Regions from separate parts of the Priestia sp. JNUCC 25 genome, predicted to be linked through region 1. Evidence: riboswitches for the same ligand, from Rfam matches in the RefSeq annotation. Region 1 holds a riboswitch; each other region holds the start of a gene.
What was found. A riboswitch is a leader RNA that binds a small molecule or an ion and turns the genes downstream of it on or off. The one in region 1 is predicted to bind cobalamin.
Positions count from the first base shown of each region.

Region 1 (5,960 bases):
CTATGAACCTAAAGAGTGGTAAATAAAAAGACACCAGCCTGTTAGACTGGTGTCTTTTTTATTCGCATACAACTACTTGTCTAGAAAATACGCTTTTGCGCGCTACGCAGCGATCTGAAATAGAAAAGCCAGCTTCATGAATCATATGGTCGATCGTATCTACTGTAATCACGACTACTTTATCCGCAAAGCGGCGAGCGTGTTTTAAAATAGAAAGCTGATCTTCAGGCGTCGCGTGGGTGTAGAGATTGTAAGGCATGTCGATGATAGCTACATCATAGTGAGTTGTAACATCTGAAATCGGTCCAGTTTTAACATCACCGCTTAAGCCGAAATGTGCAATATTTTCACGAGATCCGTCGGTCACAAGTGGATTGATATCGCGTCCTACAATATCAATGCCCATTGAAAGGGCTTCTACAAGGACTGTACCGATACCGCAGCATGGATCAATCGCTTTGATTCCTTCAGGGTTTGGAACGGCAATGTTAGCTACAGCTCTTGCAAGGCGGGTACTGAGTGCTGTAGAGTATTCACGCGGTTTCTTCAAATGATGCAGCCATACCGCTTCGCTTTTTTGATATTTCCCAAAATACCAGCGTCCTTCAAATGGAACAATGCCAAACAAATGGTCAGGGTTATGCAAGTCTGCTTCTGCTACAAAATGCCAACCCACATCACGTTCAATAGCACGCTGACCTTTATAACTTATTTTTTGATCTTTTTCCAAGTCATTAATTTTCATGAAAATGAGTTTAAATGTTTTGTCTCCAAGGTCAATATCTTCTACTTGTTTACAAATATCTGCAAGGTCATCTGATTCATACATAATATCTAATCGCTCTTTGATAAAAGGGCTTCTGCTTGGATCAATTTTAACGGCACTTTTTATGATAGGTTTCTCAGTTTCAATTTCAAAAAGAGAGCGTCTCTCTAATTGACATAGTGAGAGTTCCTCTTCGCTGCATGCGTATGTGTAGATATACTGAGGCAGCTGCGTATGGTTATTCAATATCGTATCATCCTTTATCGTATCTAATTATCCTTCTTCTCAAACAATAGCGAGAAAAGAAGAGAAAAGCAACGAATTTAAATATATTTGCCCGTGAATACTAAATTGAAGCGCTACATAGTCCACTTATTTGACAAAACATGCTAAAATAACTGGTGATAACCTGCATGTGCTACTGTCTATACAAAAGAACTGGATCAAGGTTTCTCAAAAATCATTTACACACTGCTGACATTTTGATGAATAGGAGAGGCTACGTGATGTCTAAAAGTGATCATGAAAAGCAACAGATGAGTCGGGCTGATATGAAAAAACAAGCCAAAACATCCTCGCAAAACCTTGTGATGAACGTACTCATTGCCATTGTATCTGTATGTATTTTAGCTCTTATTATAAATATTTTTGTACTAATGAAATGAGCCGTTATGCTGCTCATTTCTTTTTATTAGGTTCAGCTTTTATTGAAGCGTTTGAGGTCTCTTTCACTAGAGAGCACATTGTGAATAGCATATCTTTTTTTAACAAATGATAGTTGTGATATGATGAAGCAATAATACATTAGACAAAAAGCTGGAGGTTACTTAGTATGCCATTACTTAGATTTGATGTAATAGAAGGAAGAGATGAAAAAGAGTTAAAAACATTACTAGACGCTGCTCACCGAGCGATGCTAGAAGCCTTTGGCGTCCCGGAGCGCGACCGTTATCAAATTGTACATCAGCATCCTGCTCATGAAATGATTATTGAAGATACAGGTCTTGGCTTTGAGAGAAGCAAGGATTTGGTTATTATAAGTGTAACGAGTAAACAGCGGACAGAAGAGCAAAAGCAAGCTCTTTACAGATTAATTGTAAAAGAGCTTGGAGAGAGCTGCGGCATTCAGCCAAACGACATTATGATTTCGATTGTTGAAAACGGTAATGCTGACTGGAGCTTTGGCATGGGAGAAGCTCAATTCTTAACTGGGAAATTATAAAACGGTTTATTATCTAGAGAAGCCCTTATTTCTAAGGGCTTTTTCTCATTTTGTCTATAAAAATATTATTCTCTTAGTCACATCTTACTCAAAATTAAATACAGACATCTGTCAAATGAATGATACAATAAGCTTATATGCCATTTTGAGTGGAAAAACCATAAAAGAGTTCGGCGTACTAATTTTAGAACAACAATAAATTTACATAAAGATGTAAAGATTTAAAGGTTAAAAGAGAAGTGTATAAAATCTGTAAAACAAAAGAACAGTTACGCGTTAAACATAGGAGTAAAAGGTTCTTCACGTGTTTTTTCGGATAATAAGAGAAAGTAATTTTGATCATTGAGGAGGAACTTAGAATGTTTGGATTTGATGCAGATGTATCGCCACTAGTGCGAATTAAAGTAATTGGGGTCGGCGGTGGAGGAAATAACACCGTTAACCGTATGATTGAACACGGTGTACAAGGAGTAGAATTTATCGCCGTTAATACGGATGCTCAGGCGCTTAACTTATCTAAAGCAGATGTGAAAATGCAGATTGGTGCGGCCTTAACGCGAGGATTAGGTGCAGGAGCTAATCCAGAAGTGGGAAGAGAAGCAGCTGAAGAAAGCAGAGAACAAATTCAAGAAGTACTGCAAGGCGCAGATATGGTATTCGTAACAGCTGGTATGGGCGGAGGAACCGGTACTGGAGCAGCTCCGGTTATTGCCCAAATTGCCCGTGAACTAAATGCTTTAACAATTGGAGTAGTCACTCGCCCGTTCAAGTTTGAAGGAAATAAACGTACGAAGCAAGCAGTAGGCGGTATTACTGCGATGAATGAATCGGTAGATACCCTTATTGTGATTCCAAACGACCGCTTGCTTGAAATTGTCGATAAAAAGACGCCTATGCTTGAAGCATTCCGTGAAGCAGATAATGTTCTTCGCCAAGGTATTCAAGGTATTTCAGATTTAATCGCTGTTCCGGGGCTGATTAACCTTGACTTTGCTGATGTAAAAACCATCATGTCTAATCAAGGATTTGCGCTTATGGGTATCGGACGAGCTTCCGGATCAGACCGGGCAATTGAAGCAGCGAAAAAAGCGATTTCTAGTCCGCTGCTAGATGCATCGATTGATGGAGCAAGAGGCGTGCTGTTGAACATTACGAGCGGCAGCAGCTTGAGTCTTTACGAAGTACAGGAAGCAGCAGATATTGTCACGTCTGCTTCTGATCAGGACTTAAATATGATTTTTGGGTCCGTGATCAATGAAGATTTAAAGGACGAAATGATGGTAACCGTTATTGCCACTGGATTTGATGATGAAGATGTTTCACCATCAGCTTCTACTTCTAGAGTTTCAAGAGCACGCTACTAAATTAAATAACCAGCTTTTATGGTGGCAATTGTTTTTCAATTGCCTTAAAAGGGAATCCGGTGCAAATCCGGAGCGGTCCCGCCACTGTAACAAGGAGCCTTATGTCAAAAAAGCCACTGTCTATTTAGAGACGGGAAGGCGGTATAAGGCAGTGACTTGAAGCCAGGAGACCTGCCATAAATCGCAGCACACAATAACCTACGAGGATAGGGAGGTGTTTTGGCAGAACCAAAAATAGGATAAACAAGGGATACGTTTATCTGAATTTGTTGTGAAGACAAGCACTTCTTTTTAGAAGTGCTTTTTTGTGTATTAAAATAGAAGGTGGAAAAATCAATGATAAATAATAAAAAACTCGTATCTATGATATTTCTTGTGTTACTTTGCCTCACTGCTTGCGCTCCTAATGAAGAGAGCATAAGTATAAAAGAAAGAAAGAAAACGGATAAAAGTGTGACGTTTTTATTTAATTTTACATCTGCAACGCTTGATCCTCATACGGATGATAATTATACAGCAGTTCGTGCGGGAGTAGGGGAGACGCTTGTTAAAATCAGCAATGATTTAAAAATAAAGCCCTGGCTTGCTGAAAAGTGGGAAACGAAAGATAACGGTCTTACGTGGACATTTACGATAAGAAAGAACATTACGTTTCAAAATGGCAAAGCGCTAGATGCAAATGCCGTTAAGTCTTCTCTTCAAAGAACGATAGATCAAAGCTATGCGATGAAAAACGCTTTAAATATTAAAGAAATGAAAGCGAACGGTCATGCGCTGACAATTACATTAAAAGAACCAATGCCTAAATTTCCTTCTGAGTTAGTGCATCCAAACACAGCTATTATAGATGTTGATGTTTCTAGTATAGCTAAGAAGCCCATTGGCACAGGGCCATTTCACGTTTTGACTTTCGATCAAGGAAATCAAGTGAAGTTAGAAAGATATGAACATTATTGGAATGGGAAAGTAAAATTGAAAAATGCGATCTTTGCATTTAACGAAGATGCTAATGCGCGAGTTGCGGCTCTTCAGTCCGGGACAGCCGATATTATTTATCGCCCGCCTTTAGAAAGCTTGAGCACTTTACAAGCGAATTCGTCTTTCAAAGTAAGTGGAGTACCTAGTGTGCGTACTCATTTATTGCTTTATAATCAAACCAATGACGCATTAAAAGACGAAACTGTAAGAAAAGCTATCGATACCTTACTGAACCGGAAAGAAATTGTCAGCAGCATAATGAACAATCAAGCGGCAGCGGCTCGAGGTCCATTTTTACCCCAATTTCCTTTTGCTGATAATACTGCTAGTGAGACAAAAGGAATAGCATATGCTAAAAAATATTTAGAGAAAGCAGGCTATCAACTCAAAAATGGCAAAGTAATCAAAAATGGAAAGCCATTATCCCTCTCTCTTGTCACATACAGCTCATTGCCAGAACTTCCTTTGATTGCTCAGCTTATACAGTCTAATGCGAAAGAGTTAGGAATTAATATTAAGATTCACCTAGTTGAAGACAGCGATGAATATGTAATGGCAAAAGATGATTGGGACTTAGCATTGTACAGCCTTATCACAGCACCTAGAGGGGATGCCAGCTATTATTTAAGCACGAACTATTTGCCGGGCGGTGGTTTAAATGCCAGCCGGATTAATGACGATACGCTAACAAAAATGATAGAACAGTTAACTTCAACAGTAGATGACGCAAAACGAGATCAGCTAGCCAAGCAAGCAACCGCTTTGATTAATGGGGAAATGCTGACGTCATCGATTGTACATCCAAACATTGTTGTTGCTTATAATCAAAAAGTGAAAAACTGGACAACAAATCCAAGCGAGTATTATATGCTGACTCAGCATTTAGACGTAACGCCATAGTCAATATTGTTGTTCCTATAGGAAAAAGAGAAAGGATACAATGATAGATAAAAGGATGTGACAGTAAACGTGCAAGAAGTACAAATGTATCAAATTAAAGAAGTAAAAGAAAAGGATGCTGAAGTGATTCAGTTTGTCATGAATATGCGGAATGAGCTATTTCCTATGCTGGAAAAAAATCAGCTTTCTGTGGATTTGCTTCATTTTAATGAACATTATGTTCAAGCGAAAGGCGCTGCTTTTTTTGCAGCTGTCACGGAAAATCAACAAGTAATTGGAACAATTGGTTTATACGCTTACGATGGAAGGTTTCATGCATTAAAAAAACGATATGAACATAAAACTGCAGCCGAGATTGTAAAATGCTATGTCGATCCAGCATACTGGCGTCTAGGCATTGGACAGCAGCTGTTAAAGGCAGTGGAACAATTTGCTCAAAATCATTTTTATGACACGTTGTATCTGCATACTCATCCTTTTTTACCGGGGGCTATCCCATTCTGGATTTCACAAGGTTTTATCGAAAGGCTTGCTGAACAGGATGAGCCATGGAATACGCTGCATATGGACAGAAAAATACAACCGGTCGTAATGTAACGATATTATACAGTAATTACCATGGAATCTAGATAAGAGCTCATGCTATAATGAACGTACTTACATTTATAGCCTGTAGGGCAAGTCCTTACAGAAAAGAACCACGTTTCGAATTGGCTGAAACGTGGTTTTT
Region 1 covers NZ_CM132211.1:480,970-486,929, forward strand. The annotation lists gene rluF (23S rRNA pseudouridine(2604) synthase RluF) at 1-22, shown strand, start outside; gene JNUCC25_RS02580 (TRM11 family SAM-dependent methyltransferase) at 59-1,012, opposite strand; gene JNUCC25_RS02585 (hypothetical protein) at 1,273-1,431, shown strand; gene JNUCC25_RS02590 (tautomerase family protein) at 1,599-1,988, shown strand; gene ftsZ (cell division protein FtsZ) at 2,348-3,352, shown strand; cobalamin riboswitch at 3,355-3,546, shown strand; gene nikA (nickel ABC transporter substrate-binding protein) at 3,689-5,230, shown strand; gene JNUCC25_RS02605 (GNAT family N-acetyltransferase) at 5,300-5,827, shown strand.

Region 2 (5,960 bases), 870 kb from region 1:
AAGCGGTGCGTAAAGAAAGACTTTCGCATACAGAAACCGGCCTTTCCAACAGTTTGAAAGGAATGGGAACAGGAGTCCAGCCGTCACTTTGGGAGAAGCTGGACAATCTGTTGATGCCGGTTTTGCTTATTACAGGAGAAGTAGATCAAAAGTTTTGTTTAATTTCCAAAGAAATGCAAACATTAATACCAAATGCTACTTCTAGAATTATTTTAGGGACAGGCCATGCAATTCACGTGGAACAACCCGAGATTTTTGGTAGAATAGTAAGTGAGTTCTTAGCTACTACATAATTAGGAGGAAATAAAGATGACAGTTGAATGGACATCAGCACGTCAGTATGAAGACATTTTATACGAAACATATAACGGAATCGCTAAAATTACGATTAACCGTCCGGAAGTGCACAATGCATTCCGTCCAAAAACAGTAATGGAATTGATCGATGCATTTGCTTATGCTCGTGACGATGCAAGTATTGGAGTAATTGTATTAGCAGGTGCTGGAGATAAAGCATTTTGCTCAGGCGGAGACCAAAAAGTTCGCGGCCACGGCGGCTATGTAGGAGAAGATGAAATTCCACGTCTAAACGTTCTAGATTTACAGCGCTTAATTCGTGTAATTCCAAAGCCGGTTGTTGCGATGGTATCAGGCTATGCAATTGGTGGAGGCCACGTTCTTCACGTTGTATGTGACTTAACAATTGCAGCGGATAACGCAGTCTTTGGACAAACAGGTCCTAAAGTTGGAAGCTTCGATGCAGGATATGGCTCTGGTTACTTAGCTCGCATCGTAGGTCATAAGAAAGCGCGTGAGATCTGGTTCTTATGCCGTCAGTACAACGCTCAAGAAGCACTAGACATGGGATTAGTAAACACGGTCGTTCCATTAGAACAGCTTGAAGCTGAAACAATTCAATGGTGTGAAGAGATGTTAGAAAAAAGTCCAACCGCTCTTCGTTTCTTAAAAGCAGCATTTAATGCTGATACGGATGGCTTAGCTGGTATCCAGCAATTTGCGGGTGACGCAACGCTTCTTTATTACACAACCGATGAGGCAAAAGAAGGTCGCGATGCATTTAAGGAAAAACGCAATCCAGACTTCCAACAGTTCCCACGTTTCCCTTAAACAGCTGAAACAGCTTGGTGATTATCATCAGGCTGTTTTTTCAATTTAATTTAGTTAATCAGTATAAAAAGGAGAGAAATTCATGAGTAGCCAAACGATTCCCAATGGGCTTATGCAAAGAGCATATTTGACGCCAAATCGAGTGGCGGTAGAAACACCGCAAACGTCTCTTACGTTTCATGAGCTTCATAAACGTGTTCAAAAAGTAGCACAGCAGCTTTCTTTTAACGGTGTAAAGCAAGACGATACTATTGCTTTATACATGAAAAATAGAGTGGAGTTTATTGAGATTTTACATGCGGTTTCTTATATTGGCGCCCGGTTGCTGCTCGTCAACACGCGTTTGACAAACGAAGAAATTAATTATCAGCTAACAGATGCAAACGTGTCGTTGCTTATTGCGGATGAAACATTTTTAATGAGAGAATTCCAAAGTTCCATTACTCAGCTTACTTTACCTGCTTTAAAAAGTTCTCCAGAAGCAGAAACAGGTTTTCAAAAAACGTGGAATCTCGAGGAGACATTCACCATTATGTATACGTCTGGAACAACAGGTCATCCAAAAGGAGTGCTGCAGACATATGGAAATCACTGGTGGAGTTCCGTTGGCTCAGCGCTTAATTTAGGATTAAATGAAAAAGACTGCTGGCTTATAGCGGTTCCTTTGTTTCATATTAGCGGCTTATCTATTTTAATGCGGAGCGTCTTTTACGGAATGAAAATCATTTTAGAAGAACGGTTTGAAGCAAGAGCAGTAAATGAAGCGATTGAAAACAAAGGGGTAACGATTATTTCGGTTGTCACTTCCATGCTATCCAATATGCTTGATGAGTTAGGGGAACGGAAATATCCGCATACGTTTCGCTGCATGCTTTTAGGAGGAGGACCTGCACCGCTTACTATTTTAGAGGCTTGTGTGAATAAAGAAATTCCTGTTTATCAAACGTATGGAATGACAGAAACATCTTCACAGTTCGTTACCCTTTCACCTGAAGACAGTTTGCGAAAACTGGGATCAGCAGGTAAACCATTATTTCCATGTGCAATGAAAATTGTAGATGAAAAAGGAAATGAAACAAGCGAAGCAGGAGAAATCATTGTTAAAGGTCCAAATGTTACAAAAGGATATTTAAATAAACCTGAAGCTACTGAAAAAGCCCTTCAACAAGGCTGGTTCTATACAGGAGATATCGGGAAAGTGGATGAAGAAGGCTTCCTATATGTATTAGACAGACGTTCGGACCTCATTATTTCAGGTGGAGAAAATGTATATCCAGCTGAAATTGAAAATATTTTATTGAAGCACCCTGCTGTTAAAGAGGCTGGTGTAACGGGAGTAGCCGATGAAAAATGGGGACAAGTTCCGGCAGCATGCATCGTTACAAAAGAAGACGTTTCAGATGAAGAATTATCTTTACACATGCAACAATTTTTAGCGAAGTACAAACTTCCAAAGTATTTCGTTCGAGTAGAGGAGCTGCCGCGAACGGCTTCTAATAAAATCATACGCCGGAAGCTATCATCGTTCATACAGAAAGGTAGTTAATCGATGATTATAAAAAAAGTACATCTTTATAAAATTGACATGAAGCTTCTTTCTCCTTTTTCAACAAGCTATGGTACGGTGCAGGATCGAGAATTGATTTTGCTGGAAGTAGAAGATGAAAAAGGTTTTACAGGGTGGGGAGAGGTCGTTGCTTTTTCATCTCCTTGGTATACGGAAGAAACGATTCAGACGTGTTTTCATATGTTAGACGATTTTTTAATTCCTTCGCTTCTTCATCAGCAGCTTCAAAAACCAGAGGATGTTCAAAAGCTATTCAAACCTCTAAAGCGAAATAACATGGCTAAAGCAGCTTTGGACTGTGCTGTATGGGATTTGTATGCAAAGCGGCAAAATAAGCCGTTATCTGAAGTAATTGGCGGAGTAAGGCCTGCTGTAGAAGCTGGAGTGGTAGTTGGCTTAAATGACATTTCCGTAATGAAAGAACAAATAAAGACTTACATGAAAGATGGCTATAAGCGCTTTAAAGTGAAAATTAAGCCGGGTGCTGACTATGAGCTACTGAAACAAATTCGAGATGAATTTCCAAGCATTCCTCTTATGGCTGATGCCAATTCAGCCTATACGTTAAGCGATAGTGATTCATTGAAGAAACTAGATGAATTGAATTTAATGATGATCGAACAGCCGTTAAGTTCTGATGATATCCTTGATCATCGATTGTTACAAAAGCAAATGAAGACGCCGATTTGCTTAGATGAAAGTATTGTGAGCTATGAAGATGCACGTCATGCAATTGAACAAGAAAGCTGTAAGATTATCAATGTGAAAATCGGTCGAGTTGGCGGAATGTCCGTAGCAAAGCAAATTCATGATTTATGCGCCCAGCATGGTGTAAGACTTTGGGTTGGAGGAATGTTAGAAGCAGGGATTTCACGAGCTCATAATATCGCCCTTGCCACACTGCCTTCTTTCACGATACCAGGTGATATTTCTGCGTCGTCTCGCTATTGGGAAAAAGATATTATTAAGCCCGAAGTAGAGGTAGAAGCCGGAGTAATAAAGGTGAAGGGAAAACCGGGGATAGGATACGATATTGATAAAAAGTTTATCAAAACAATCACAGCATTTGAAAAAGAATACAAATAATTAAAAACCGTTTTTTTATGAAAAACGGTTTTTTTTATTGAGGTTGTCAATGTTTAGTAGAAAAATAGGACAAATTTTTTAAAAAGAGCACATTGTTCCATCAAGCGTGTCAAAACATGTTATGATGGAATAGTTTGATGAAAAAGGTCGAAGAGTTTTATCGTAAAAAACAAAATTATTTTTGAAAATAGGTTGATAGTTTTCTAAGTTGTCCTATATAATGTGTTTATAACATAACACAATATGTTGTTTTGAAATCCATAATAAAATACTATATTTTGTGTTTTCCAGTGAAAAAGGTGTCTGATAAAAAGACTTAAAAGGGAATTTGGTGAAAATCCAAAGCTGTCCCCGCAACTGTGAATGCTGATGAAATAAGGAGATCCACTGTGAGTAAACATCATGGGAAGGCCTTAAAGTAAAAAGAAGCATAAGTCAGGAGACCTGCCTTTTTTATGTCGTTTTATCTTCTTCGGGAGGTGAGAGGGTAGAGCGAGGATTGAGAAAAGACTTAGTGTCTTCTTCTATCTTCGTTCTATTCGCTCACCGAGGTACGGTGAGCGATTTTTTATTTTGAAGTGAAGAGAGGAGCCATATTTATGGTGAATACATTAAAGCCTACAATTCTACATGAATTAACTGCATATATTGAACGTTTAAAAAAAGAATTTACGCAGCTTGATTTTTCTTTGTATGAGGAAAAGGTTATTCAAACTGTTACAGTAAAGGAAAATATGACGGACGAAAAGGTTGCAAACGTACTAATTTTGGCAGCCTTAGAGCGTATTTCAATGGAAGAACCCGATTGGACGTACGTAGCGGCAGACGTCTACTTAAACGAACTATATCGAAAAGCAGCGGACAACCGAGGTTACGATAAAAAAGAGAAGTACGGTTCGTTTTATCAGCTTATTCAAGAACTAACAAAAATTGGCATTTATAATAAGCAGCTATTAAAAACATATACAGAAGAAGAAATTAATGAAATTGCTTCAGTCATTATTCCTGAACGCGATCGTTTATTTACATACATTGGATTGTTGACATTAGCAGATCGCTATTTAGCGACATCACATGATAAGCGCGTATACGAATTACCGCAAGAACGTTTTCTTATCATTGCTATGACGCTGATGTCTCAAGAAAAGAAAGAAAATCGAACAGCATTAGTAAAAGAAGCGTACTGGGCGCTTTCTAGTCTATATATGACGGTTGCCACACCAACACTTTCAAACGCAGGAAAGAGCTACGGACAGCTATCTAGCTGCTTTATTGATACGATTGATGACAGCTTACGCGGTATTTATGATAGCAATACAGATTTGGCCACGCTTAGTAAAAATGGAGGCGGAATTGGTGTCTACCTCGGTCATATTAGAAGCCGAGGAAGTGATATAAAAGGTTTTAAAGGCGTATCATCAGGAACAATTCCATGGATGAAACAGCTAAATAATACGGCTGTAAGTGTCGATCAGCTAGGTCAACGACAAGGAGCTATTGCCGTATATTTAGACGTATGGCACAAAGACATCTTTTCATTCTTAGACGCGCGTTTGAACAATGGTGACGAACGTCAGCGCACGCATGATTTATTCACTGGCGTATGTTTGCCAGATTTGTTTATGGAAAAAGTAGAGGCACGTGAAGACTGGCACTTATTCGATCCTCACGAAGTTCGTACGCTGATGGGCTACTCGTTAGAAGATTTTTATGATGAAGAAGAAGGCAGCGGTTCGTTCCGCACTCGTTACGCTGAGTGTGTAAATAATGAACAGCTTTCAAGAGAAACAGTACCTGCTATTGAAATCTTCAAGCGCATTATGCTTTCGCAGCTTGAAACCGGAACGCCTTATATGTTCTATCGTGATACGGTTAACCGAGCTAATCAAAACCGCCACGAGGGCATGATCTACTGCAGCAACTTATGTACAGAAATTACGCAAAACCAAAGCACAACGGTCGTAACAGAGGAAATTACGGAAGACGGAAAAATTATTATTACAAAGAATCCGGGCGATTTTGTTGTATGTAATCTTTCTTCTATCAACTTAGCGAGAGCCGTAACTGAAGATGTGCTTGAACGTTTAATTCCAATTCAAGTACGCATGCTTGATAACGTTATTGAGTTAAATGATTTGCCGGTACTTCAAGCAAAACTAACAAACCAAAAGTACCGCGC
Region 2 covers NZ_CM132211.1:4,677,990-4,683,949, reverse strand. The annotation lists gene menH (2-succinyl-6-hydroxy-2,4-cyclohexadiene-1-carboxylate synthase) at 1-293, shown strand, start outside; gene menB (1,4-dihydroxy-2-naphthoyl-CoA synthase) at 310-1,128, shown strand; gene JNUCC25_RS24530 (o-succinylbenzoate--CoA ligase) at 1,211-2,674, shown strand; gene menC (o-succinylbenzoate synthase) at 2,678-3,781, shown strand; cobalamin riboswitch at 4,062-4,247, shown strand; gene JNUCC25_RS24520 (ribonucleoside-diphosphate reductase subunit alpha) at 4,381-5,960, shown strand, end outside.
Region 2: it holds a riboswitch for cobalamin, as region 1 does, so the genes downstream of both, JNUCC25_RS24520 (ribonucleoside-diphosphate reductase subunit alpha) here and nikA (nickel ABC transporter substrate-binding protein) in region 1, are expected to answer to the same signal.

Region 3 (5,960 bases), 180 kb from region 1:
TTTCGTTTGCTTTTTCTCCAACTAAATGTACTTCTGCTCCTTCTTCTCGAAGACGCATCACTGGATACCATAGTTCTAGATCTTCAAAGTCTGCACTAACAAGCGCAATAACTCTTTTATTTTCTAAACGCATCGTAACACCTCCGCCATCAGTATAGCATGTTGGAGAATAAGATTGAAAATAAGGGACTAACTTGTACATAATTAAAGGATTTTTCAAGTGCTCTTCAGAAAATTTTTGTATGCCAAATGGTCTAATTTTATATTTTCACTTGACTGGGGACAAACATCACACTACAATGTGTAGTGTGATGTTCATAATGTTGTAAAATTATCCAAATAAGAAAGAGTTTCTGATTTAATCACTACATTTCTTTTTTCGGGCTTTTACACTACATAATGTAGTGTTTTTCAAATACACTTAAAGGAGGAAGTAAAGTGAATAAAAACGTCGAAATTGGTTCACTTATTATTCGTTTAGTATTAGGTTTTACATTTTTAGTACACGGCTTTCAAAAATGGCAAGGCGGGATTGAAAATACAGTAGGGTTCTTCGATAGCTTAGGAATCCCTGGTTTCATGGCATATATTGTTGCAACCATTGAACTTGTAGGTGGGGTTCTTATTATTCTTGGCCTAGCAACAAGAGTTGTATCTGCTTTATTTGTGGCAGTTATGCTTGGCGCCATTTTTACAGCCAAGCTTAAAAGCGGATTTGTTGGCGGGTTTGAGTTTGATATTGCCTTAATTGCCATGTCTGCTCACTTATTTCTTGCAGGAAGCCAGTTCCTTGCTCTTGATGCAGTGGTATTCAAAAAGAAAGAAACTGCCTTTTCTCTTCAAGAAGAAAGCAGTAAATAAAAAAAGAAAGCTTATACTCTCCCAATATAAGCTTTCAGATTAGTCCCCGCCGTTTAAGGCGGGCTTTTTTTATATTTGCAGCAGCAAATTGGCAAATAAAGAAGAACGCTCGGACAACGTATCAATTTGAATATGTTCATATTCCGCATGTATTCCTTTTCCGCATGCTCCTAATCCATCCAACGTGGGAACACCAATGGCCGCTGTAAAATTGCCATCACTTCCGCCGCCCACAGCTGCTTCTTCCAATTTCATACCCAGTTTGGCCGCGATTGATTGAGCACATTCAAATAGCTCTTCCGTTTGTTTAGACTTGACCATCGGAGGACGATTCATTCCTCCCGTTACTTCGAGCTTAATCCCTTTTAAAATGGGTGTTAAATTCAAAATAATATCCGTCATGCGTTTTGCTTCTTCTTCTGTAGAAACACGTAAATCCACGTGCGCTTCTGCATATTCCGGCACTACATTTGTACCGCTGCCTCCCGTAAATGTCCCAACGTTCACCGTTGTACCTTTTTCATAATCTGTTAAGCCCTGCAAGAAAATCACTTGGCGCGCCAGCTCTTCAATCGCATTGATTCCTTCTTTGTGGTGATTACCCGCGTGTGCTGCTCGTCCCCATGCTTTTACGGTGAAAATTCCCGCTCCTTTGCGCGACGTTTTTAACGCGCCTGAACCCGCCACCGCCGGTTCCGCTACTAGCACTGCTTCACTCCTTTGTGCTTCTTCTTCAATGTATTTTTTAGAAGAAATTGACCCAATCTCTTCATCCGAATTGCAGAAAAACACAATTTTTTTATCGAGCGATAAGCCAAGCTCTTGAATCGCTTTAATCGCCCATATAGATTGCACAATGCCGCCTTTCATGTCTAAAATTCCCGGACCGTACAGCTTGTTTCCCTCTGTTCTTAGACTCAGCCTTCCCTTTTCCCATACCGTGTCAAAGTGACCGATAATTAAAAGCTGCTTTGCTCCTTCTCCAATCGTAAATTTCAAATGGTTTCCTACTTCTTTTTCTTCTATGATTTCGTATCCTACCCCCAACCGTTTATGAAACAGCTGCGTTAAATACATTCCACACTGATCTACTAACTCTTTACTGTAGGACGGTGATTCTTTTTTCACAAATCCAACTAAATCTTCAAGCATCTCTTGTTCGTGTTCTTTTAAATAACTAAACACGCTTTGTTCTACCATTACCTGACTCAAATCAATTCCTCCTCCAAACAACCCCTGCTGCTTGCATTAAATGCTTTTATTTATCGTACGTATAACTATGTTCTACGTTTCACATAACGACCTTAAATTATCCTTAATTATAATGGTTTTCAGACAATTTTCCATCCTTTAAATACAGATAATACTTTAACTTATTCATAACCGACCGAAAATAGCCATAAACTTCAACAAATTCATACAAAAAAGCTTCAATCTTCAACAGATTAAAGCTTTCGTTTGACTAATTGACATTTATTTTAATATTTTTCCCTTTTGACTTCACACTCACAAAAACAAACATAGACACTAAAAAAATAAACAGAATAACGCCAACCATTTCAAAGTTTACTTCGGCCCATGGGTTAAAGAAAGTGAATGCTAAATAGAATGACACACCATACGCGAGGACAACAATAACCCAGCCCATCAAGCGGGAAGCAGATTGTCCAAATTTACTCGATTCATTCACCATTTTATGTACAATCATCGAATCGATTGTATCTGTAAGCATCATACCAAACATAAACACTAGTCCTAACAAAAGCGGCGTATACTTGCCTGCGTTCCCTACAGCTAGAGACCACACGGCCGTTTGACTGACCGTTTCGGCTGCTAAAGCGAACAATGCTCCTACAAGAATAATTAAAAAAGGATTCGTTGTTCCTTTTGCGATTTTCGGAATAAACTTTCCTTTTAACCCGCTCAGCTGAAACTCTTCCTCTTTATTTTTGGTTCGAAGCAAATGATATGTGTTTAATGTCCCGATTAGAAAGAGAGAGATAATGGATACCCAAGATGCAAAATGATCGAAATACGATGGAAACGTAAAATTCTTCATCACCACGCCCAGCACTCCGGCCGTGACGGCCACCATTCCTCCGTGACCTAGTGAAAACAGCGTTCCGACCCAAGGGGCAAAACGGCTGCCCATTCGCCAATTATATCGAGTCTGGCCATCAATAAAAGCTAAGTGATCTGCATCCAATCCGTGCCTGATTCCTAATAAAAAGACAAGTAAAAAAACTGATAAACCTTCCATTTCCTACACTCCTTTTTTTAAAAATAAAACGTAAAAAAGCCTCAATTCTATAGAAATTGAGGCTGTGTCGGCATATGAAAATAAACAGCAATTGCTCACTGCGTACCTTGATACACCGCCTCTTTCCTAGAAGAGTCAAGTGTACAGAATAGGTAGGTCTCCTGGCTTGAGATCATCATTTTCTACCGCCTTCCCCGTTTTGAGTGACGATAAGATAGAAAACTCCCTGCTTACAGTGGCTGGACCGCTCGAGATTTGCACTCGATTCCCTGTTACCTCTTACGCTATGTAAGAGCACCTAAACTGTGCGAATAATTCATTTTCTTCCTCATTATACTAGTACCTCTTACAAATGAATAGAGAAAATTCAAATAAAAAAGCCCTGCTAAGCTTTACATGCTTAGCAGGGCTTTTTAAAGCAATTAAACTACTTCTACCGTTACGTCTACGTTACCGCTGATTGCTTTTGAATACGGGCAGTATGAGTGAGCTAGGTCTACATATTTTTTCGCTGTTTCTAAATCTAAGCCTTCGATATGAGCTTCAAGCGCTACTCCAATTTTCACTCCTTGATCAGCTTTATCAGGAAGCAGCTGAACAGTAGCTTTTACTTCACTGCTTTTGATTTCTACGTTATGTTTTTTCAACATAAATTCTAACGCGCTGTTGAAACAAGCACTGTATCCAGCTGCAAACAGCTGCTCTGGGTTTGTTGCTGTTGTTGCTTCTCCACCAAGCGCTGGAGGTGTTGCAACGTCTAAGTTAAAGATGTTATCTAAAGAGTGAACTTCTCCTGTTCTTCCACCTGTGTTAACGACTGTTGTTTCATATAAAGCTTTCATGTATAAACCTCTCCTCTTTTTCGTTAATTTTATTAAAAGTTTTTTATTTATCGTCTCTGTAATTTAATTGTACACAATTTAATTTTAAAAAACAAGTATTAAATACATTAAAAATTTCCCAATAAAAAAAGCCGCTTATTTGCGACTTTTTCTTAATAATATTGAGACTGTTCGTCATAAGCTGATTTTCGAAAAATAGACAAGTTGGTAATAGCCCTCATCAGTTTCGTATTAAAAATAACATAATGAATAAACAGCGCCAGCACGCAGCCTAAAACGGCTCCTGTTAACACATCGAATGGATAATGAACGCCAACCCATACGCGTGAAAAGGCAATGAGTACGCCCATGACAACCCACATGCGCCCTGAACGTTTGAAATGCAGCCAAATGGTAAAAGTGATAACTAATGCAGATGTAGCATGATCGCTTGGAAATGAAGAATTTGCGGCGTGATCAATAAGCTGATTCACGTGGTGAGAGATAAACGGACGATCTCGATAAGCAAATAAACTAATCACTTTATTGATAATGACTCCTGTGGCACAAGCACATAAAGCTTGAAATGCTACAACACGGCTGCCGTTTTTATTAATAAGTAAAAACAAGCCGAGTAAAACGATAAGTACATACTGGGCATAATCTGCAAAGAATACCATCAGCGAATCTAGAGGCTTTACGTGTGAGGCATACTGATTCACCGCGTGGAAAATGGTATAATCTACTGAATTGATAGCTGATAACATAATCGAAATCCTTTCTTATTTTTAAATGTCATTAGCTATCTTATCAGTTTCTTGAGAAAATGAACATTATTTCTCGGGCTATTGATGATATATTTAGTAAATAACTATTGATTTCCTTACCATTTATACAACCCGAATCTCTCCGTGCTATAATGTACGCAACTATACATAGACACAAGGGGGAATTTTTGTTGAGTAAAGGCAGAATTTTAATTGTAGAAGATGAGCGCAAAATTGCTCGTTTAATTCAGCTCGAGCTTGAACATGAAGGGTACGAAACGGGCATGGCTTACACTGGAACAGAAGGATTGGCAGAGTTTCAAGAACACGATTGGGATTTGCTGCTTTTAGATGTGATGCTTCCTGAACTGAGCGGACTCGAAGTACTTCGTCGCATTCGAGCAAATGATGATCAAACGCCCGTTATCTTATTAACAGCTCGAGACGCCCTTCCTGATAAGGTAAGCGGACTAGATTTAGGAGCGAACGACTACATTACAAAGCCTTTTCAAATTGAAGAGCTTTTTGCACGCATTCGCGTATGGCTTCGCCATCCTGCATCAACATCGCCTGCTGAACAAGAAACGGCCACTCTTCAACTAGGCAATTTAGTCGTTAACGAAAAAACGCGAGAAGTCACGCGTGAAAATGAAGCTATTGAGCTGACTCCTAAAGAATATGATTTGCTTGTCTATATGCTTCAAAACAACAATCAAGTGCTGAGCTTTGAACAGCTTCTTACAAACGTGTGGGGATTCGATTACTACGGAGACACCAATATTGTATACGTATACATTCGTTATCTGCGCAAAAAGATTGATGCACCATTTTCAACTCCTTACATTCAAACAGTGCGCGGCGTTGGCTACATGCTGAAGGAGTAGCTTATGAAACTACAAACAAAGATTATTCTTACATCAACTGCACTGCTTTTTATTTTACTAGTAATTGCAAACAGTTCGATTTACTTCATTTTCAAGAAGACCATGGAAGACAACGCAATTGAACGTTTGCAAGCAGAAACAAGCAATGTAACAAATGGGCTAAAGCAAACGAGTGCGACGGTTAAACAAGCCAATTTGCTTCGTGCCTATTTGCCTCCTAACGGGATGATTCGTATTTTACCTAAATCCGGCAGTCCTTTAGTTGTATCCGTTACGGATCAAACGAAAGAGCTTCAGGACTTACCTTATTCCTATTATTCAAATGAACAAACAAGCATCAAAGAAGATGATGGTCATCTATACGCGA
Region 3 covers NZ_CM132211.1:304,852-310,811, reverse strand. The annotation lists gene JNUCC25_RS01685 (type 1 glutamine amidotransferase domain-containing protein) at 1-133, opposite strand, end outside; gene JNUCC25_RS01680 (DoxX family protein) at 439-861, shown strand; gene JNUCC25_RS01675 (M20 family metallopeptidase) at 931-2,094, opposite strand; gene JNUCC25_RS01670 (HoxN/HupN/NixA family nickel/cobalt transporter) at 2,324-3,121, opposite strand; cobalamin riboswitch at 3,256-3,438, opposite strand; gene JNUCC25_RS01665 (organic hydroperoxide resistance protein) at 3,544-3,963, opposite strand; gene JNUCC25_RS01660 (undecaprenyl-diphosphatase) at 4,116-4,709, opposite strand; gene JNUCC25_RS01655 (response regulator transcription factor) at 4,862-5,593, shown strand; gene JNUCC25_RS01650 (HAMP domain-containing sensor histidine kinase) at 5,597-5,960, shown strand, end outside.
Region 3: it holds a riboswitch for cobalamin, as region 1 does, so the genes downstream of both, JNUCC25_RS01670 (HoxN/HupN/NixA family nickel/cobalt transporter) here and nikA (nickel ABC transporter substrate-binding protein) in region 1, are expected to answer to the same signal.

Region 4 (5,960 bases), 1.5 Mb from region 1:
GCTGATGTTCGACAAAATCAATGAATGCCTCATCAATTATTAAGTATGTACCATGATGAGCAGCAGCTTTTACTACTTTCATCCATTCCTCATGACTATACATAACACCCGTTGGATTATTTGGATGGCAAATCCACAGTACTTTTATGTCCGGAAGAATACTCATAATCAACTCTATATCCCAACTCCAGCCATTTTCTTCAGCTAAAGGAACGTATGTCACTTCACATCCATAAGCTTTACTTGCCTGTTCATATTCAACGAAGGTCGGCTGTACAATCCCTGCTTTCTCTCCTGAAAATAACGAAGCAATAAGGAAAAACGCTTCAGCGGCGCCATTTGTAGGCAGCACTTGAGCAGCTGAAACATGATGATGAGCTGCAAGTTTATTTTTCAGCTCTGTTACTTGAGGATCAGGATAACTAAACGCTGCATCCTTGAATTCGTTCCACTTTTCGTGAAGCACAAGGGGAGCCCCTAAAGGATTTGTATTCACGCTAAAGTCTTTTATATGCGATAAATTCTCGGCCCCTATTGCTTTTAAAAAGACATTAGGATTAGCTCCATGTGTAGGTAATAGCACTAATAACTCCTCCTAACAAAAGATATAATAACCACGTAGCATAGACCGTCCTTTTCATAATGAAAACAGCTTGTTCAATATGACCGGCTTGCAGGGGAATGAGTGGTTCACCCATTTTTGCACGATTAGATTCTATGCCTTTATATGTATTAAGCCCTCCGAGTTGAATACCTAAAAGAGCAGCCACTGCGCTTTCCCCGTATCCGCTATTTGGGCTTGGATGCTTCTTAGCATCACGCTTAATCAAACTCGTTACATGCCCAAGAGAATACTGGCTTTTTACTACATTAACAGCCGTCATCACTACTGCAGTTAGCCGACTTGGAATATAGTTTAATACGTCATCGGTTTTTGCACTAAAGTAGCCGAACAGAAAGTAGCGGTCATTTTTGTACCCAACCATCGAATCACATGTGTTAATAGCTCGGTAAAAAAAGGCTAGGGCTCCTCCTCCTATAAATGCATAAAAAAGCGGAGCTGTAATACCATCACTTGTATTTTCAGCCACGGTCTCTACCGTCGCTCTGGCAATTTCTCCTTCTGACAAACGATCTGTATCTCGTCCCACAATCATACTTACTTCATATCTAGCTTTCTCCATATCTCCTAGCTGAAGCGGCTTTTGTACCTTATAAGCAGCTTCGCTTAAAGAACGAGTGGATATAGTAGTCGCAATCATTACGCCCTCTACTAAAACACCTGCTATAAAATCAACTCCGTACAAAGCATGGAGGAACAAAAAGGGAACAACTCCTGCTAGCACAGCCATACTTATCACAAGAAGCAATCCTTTGAATCGTTTTCCTACACCTTTATTTAATCTGGAATCCATCCAATAAATCCACTTGCCAAACCAGCGAACGGGATGCGGCCAATTTTCGGGGTCGCCTATGATTCGGTCAATTAGTAAAGCAATCGTCATGGCCGTCATGTGTGCAATTATCGCTTGTGTAATACTCATTTTTTCACCTCTTTCCCTTAAGTCCCTGCTCTAAGCTTATTTTCACCAGCTTGGCTACCGCTTGACCTAAAGCGGTCATAGAGCCTGCATATTCATATAATGGTCCTTGCTGAGACGCTGCAACTGAGATGCTGTCCGTAGATGTTCCCGTAGCAATCGTCTTTGTAGCTGGATCTATGACCCCCAGCTGTGACAGCGTTTTTGTTTTAGCTTCTGTGGCCGCAATAAAAAGCTGTAAAAACGCAGCATCCGTAAGCGTACCTTCCACGAAAAAAAACATATTAATTGTACCGGGAGAGGAATAGAACGGGGCAGCTTCGTCAGCTGTAATATCTACTGCGTTTCCTACTCCAGCCGTTATCACGGAAGCTACTCTTACTCCGTAGCCTTCATAACAGTAAACCGCTCTTTCTTTTAACCAAACGGCTGTCATCAACCCTACGATTTGCTCATGGCGTACATTTTCTTTCATCAAATATTGCTCATACTCCATAGAAGGAGTATCTGAATAATAGTCTTTGTGAACAAATCGATTGTAAAAGGTGTCCGTTTCCGTAATACCTGTTCCTAAAACCCCTGAGCTGTATGTTTTATAAGAAGTCTCGGTTTTCACGATTAAAAGCTCAGGCCGTTCTTCAATTTTAAGATGTGAAAAGGGACCAATCCCCTTTTCAATTCGAACTGGAATATGGTCCCTCTTCTTATTTATTGTACACCTCAGGGTATACTGCTTTTGCTAAGTCCTCTAAGCCATCTACAATACGAGGTCCTAAGCGGTTGATTTTGTTTTGATCAACCTTCTCGATGTTACCCTCTTTTACAGCAGTCATGCTGCTCCAAGCGGGACGCTTCATAATCTCATTTTTGTCTGCATCATACGTTGCGATAATAACGTCAGGGTTTAACTTAACAACTTGCTCTTCAGAAAACTTAACCCAACCCTTTTCACTACCCGCTACGTTATCAGCACCGATCATAGTAAGCATTTCGTTCATGAACGTACCTTTTCCTGTTGTATAAATCTCAGGAGCTCCTGATACCTCTATCCATACTTTTTTACGATCTTCTTTTGAAATCGTTTTTGCTTTTTTCTCAATTGAAGCTACTTTTTCTTTCATGTCTTTAATTGTTTGATTAGCTTCTTTTGTTTTACCTGTTAATTTACCGATTTGCGTAATAGAATCATAAACCGTATCAAACGTTGTTGAATCTTTTACAACAAATACCGGAATACCCGCACTTTCAATTTGTTTAAATACTTCATCCGAAACGCCCATACTTGAAGCGTGTGCCAGCACTAAATCAGGATTTAAAGCAATAACTTTTTCTGCATTAACGTTCATATCTCCTACCTGCGCTTTTTTCTTTACGCTTTTAGGATAATCATCGTTGCTTGTAACACCGACTAATTCTTTTTCAAGGCCAAGGGCATATACAATCTCCGTATTACTTGGCATTAATGAAACAATTTTCTTAGGCTGTTTTTTCAACGTAATTTCTTTATCACGCGCGTCTTTTACCTTCACTGGAAATGCAGCTTGTGACGTTTGTGCCGTATCTTGCTTCGTTTTTTTATCACTGTTGCTTTGGCTGCCTGCACCGCATGCAGCAAGTACGATGACTAACAGTGCAATAATGGAATACGAAAGCCATTTTTTCATCTAAATACTCCCCCTATATATTGTTCATTGTGAATACGAAACCTCCACGTTAAAGAAAAAGCAAATGATCATGCAAAAAGCAGCGCTATCCCGTTTTTCCGCTTTGACTATGTATACTGCTCGCCGGCAGCTTCAAAATAAAAAAGCTTTACTTTCAATTGAAAGCAAAGCAGGTAACGTCAAGATAAGCAGGAAAAGAATCCGTTCACTATACTTGATAAGTATGTTCATTACCCTGCTTCACCCTTCCTCGAAGGTTTCACAGCTAACAATAAGGCAGGTCTCCTGACTTACGCACAAAGCGCTTACAGTGGCGGGACCGCGCTGGTTTTTCACCAGACTTCCCTTTTCACTCAATCTTTAAATTGAGACCTTATTGCTTTACGATTATTCACTTGTCCTAGTATACCCCACTCATGGAAAAATGGAAATAGCCATTCTCACAAAAAAAGCTGCGAGAATGCTCTCGCAGCTTCAGGAATTAAAGAGTTGCTAAAAATTCACGGACCGCTTCAGGCGTTTTAGCATTTGCACTGTGCAAGTGTGCAATTTTTTCACCGTTTTTATATACAAGAAGAGAAGGAATACCCATTACATTGTTTTCAGCAGAAAGTTCTTCAAACTCATCCTTGTCAATTTTAAACCATGCTTTATCTGTATTTTCGTCAACAATTTCATCAATGAACATATCCAAACGTTTGCAATCAGGACACCACGTTGTCGTAAAAATCCCAACGCTTAGTGTTTCGTTCTTAATTTGTTCGCGAAATTGTTTTTCTTCCGTAAATTGTTTCATTGTGTTACCTCCAGCATCTATTCGTTCCTTCTCACTATTCTATGGTAAGAAGTCTGACTTCATTATAAACGATTTTTTTATCGTTGTGCTAATGTTTCAGCTTATTTAGACCATAACGGTTTTAGACGTAAAAAAATGCTAGCTTAAAAAAGCTAACATTTCGAAATCGTAGAATGTTGTGTCTATTATCAGCTAAACCATTTAGGCGGCATGTTTCGGTTCCAATAAATTTTCCCTAAATCATAATGCTTTTGAAAATTATCTGCAGCCGCATGATAGTGAAAATTAAACCAGTATCCATCTTTTGGAGGATTTTCACGCCGTACGTGAAACCGTATTAAGTCCTGACCGGTCTCCCGGTCATATACATGGAAAATCTTTTCACCGTAGCCAGCAGCAGGATGCTCGCTTATCTCGAGATTCTGAATTGACTGTTCACGTTCAGTGCCAATGTCGGTCAGCACTTCTTCAATTTTAGGTAACACTGCTTGACGAAATTCATCTTCAATGACAGGCCCAATTTTTGTTCCAAATTTTTCCACTGACTGTTTTTCAGCTGATTCCATTGCATACGTAACAAATGATGAAACGTCTTCATATTTTGGTTCTTCATATGGCAAATGAATATCTTCTATAACAGCTGTGACAGGAGTTGTTTCTCTTACATACCCTGCTTTATGTTGCTTGTCCGCTTTTGCATCATCAACGTATAAATATTCTGGTGGAGTGACAAGCCCAAATGTAAATACTGTAATAAATACAACTAGCATTCTTTTTATCCATCTAGGCATTCGTATCTTTCCTTTCTCATCTTTTCCCATATGGTCTTTTCATATCGTAAAATTCATTGTTATAACTCACTAGGTATTGTAACATACTTATTAATTTTTTACCTATATTTGCTTATTCATTTATGCTGCCTACGGGCATTCGAAGACTTTTTAGTTAGCACCTTCCTTCTTCTGTTTGAGGTTGTCACACCGAGCGGAAACCTATACAAGATATTCCTTTTTTGCTGGATGCTTAAACACAAAAGTATTTTTATGTTCAAAAATATATCATACTTTTATGAACTTTAGATGAAATTCATAAAAAAAACTTCCAAAACTTTTTAATTCCTAAAAGGTTTTGGAAGTCTTTTCAATGATCGGAATTCATTTTACTTTTTTGTTTATTATTGTATATCAATTGTCCCGTAATGAAATTTTGATGTTTTTCGTTTCTGTACGGTAAATCCATGTTCTTCAAAACGACTGCTTTTCCAATGATCTTTTAGCACGATCTTTTGTTTGGCTACTCTTTTTGCTTCTTGTATAGCCATTGGCGTCAGCGTAGTATACAGTGCTATTGCTTTAATACCGTTAATTCCATTCGATTCATCAATTTGCTCTTGAAACATAGGATCAAAGTAGACAACATCAAAAGAATTACCTTCACAACACGCCAAAAACGATTCAAAATTTTGATGAACCACGTTTATACGCTTCATTGCATCGTTCAACTCTTGTACGTCACTTTCCCAATTTAAAAGTCCTTGTTTGACTAAATAAGCTACATAGCGGTTGCCTTCTAGTCCGACAACTTTCCCGCTTTTCCCTACCGCTGCGCTCGCCATCATACTATCCGATGCAAGACCAAGTGTACAGTCAAGCACGCTCATTCCTTTTTCTAAACCAGCAGCTTCAATAAACGGATCACGTTCTCCGCGCAGCCATCTCTTCACTCTAAACATAGCGGAATTTGGATGAAAAAAAATAGGTTCCTCTTCGTTTTGAACGTGCAACTCTACTCTATTCTTACCGACAACCAGCACGTCTGCAGCTTGAAGATTCTGAAGATCTGCAACGGATTTCTTCTCTCTTACTACAAAAGGTATACTTAAATCAGCGGCTACTTGTTTGGCTTTTACAATCATCTGTTCATTTGTTCGACCAGCAGTCGTAACAATCACTTTCATAA
Region 4 covers NZ_CM132211.1:1,996,312-2,002,271, reverse strand. The annotation lists gene cobD (threonine-phosphate decarboxylase CobD) at 1-583, opposite strand, end outside; gene cbiB (adenosylcobinamide-phosphate synthase CbiB) at 558-1,544, opposite strand; gene JNUCC25_RS10115 (adenosylcobinamide amidohydrolase) at 1,549-2,157, opposite strand; gene JNUCC25_RS10110 (ABC transporter substrate-binding protein) at 2,246-3,205, opposite strand; cobalamin riboswitch at 3,464-3,596, opposite strand; gene JNUCC25_RS10105 (thioredoxin family protein) at 3,687-4,001, opposite strand; gene JNUCC25_RS10100 (YpjP family protein) at 4,190-4,792, opposite strand; gene JNUCC25_RS10095 (class I SAM-dependent methyltransferase) at 5,176-5,952, opposite strand.
Region 4: it holds a riboswitch for cobalamin, as region 1 does, so the genes downstream of both, JNUCC25_RS10110 (ABC transporter substrate-binding protein) here and nikA (nickel ABC transporter substrate-binding protein) in region 1, are expected to answer to the same signal.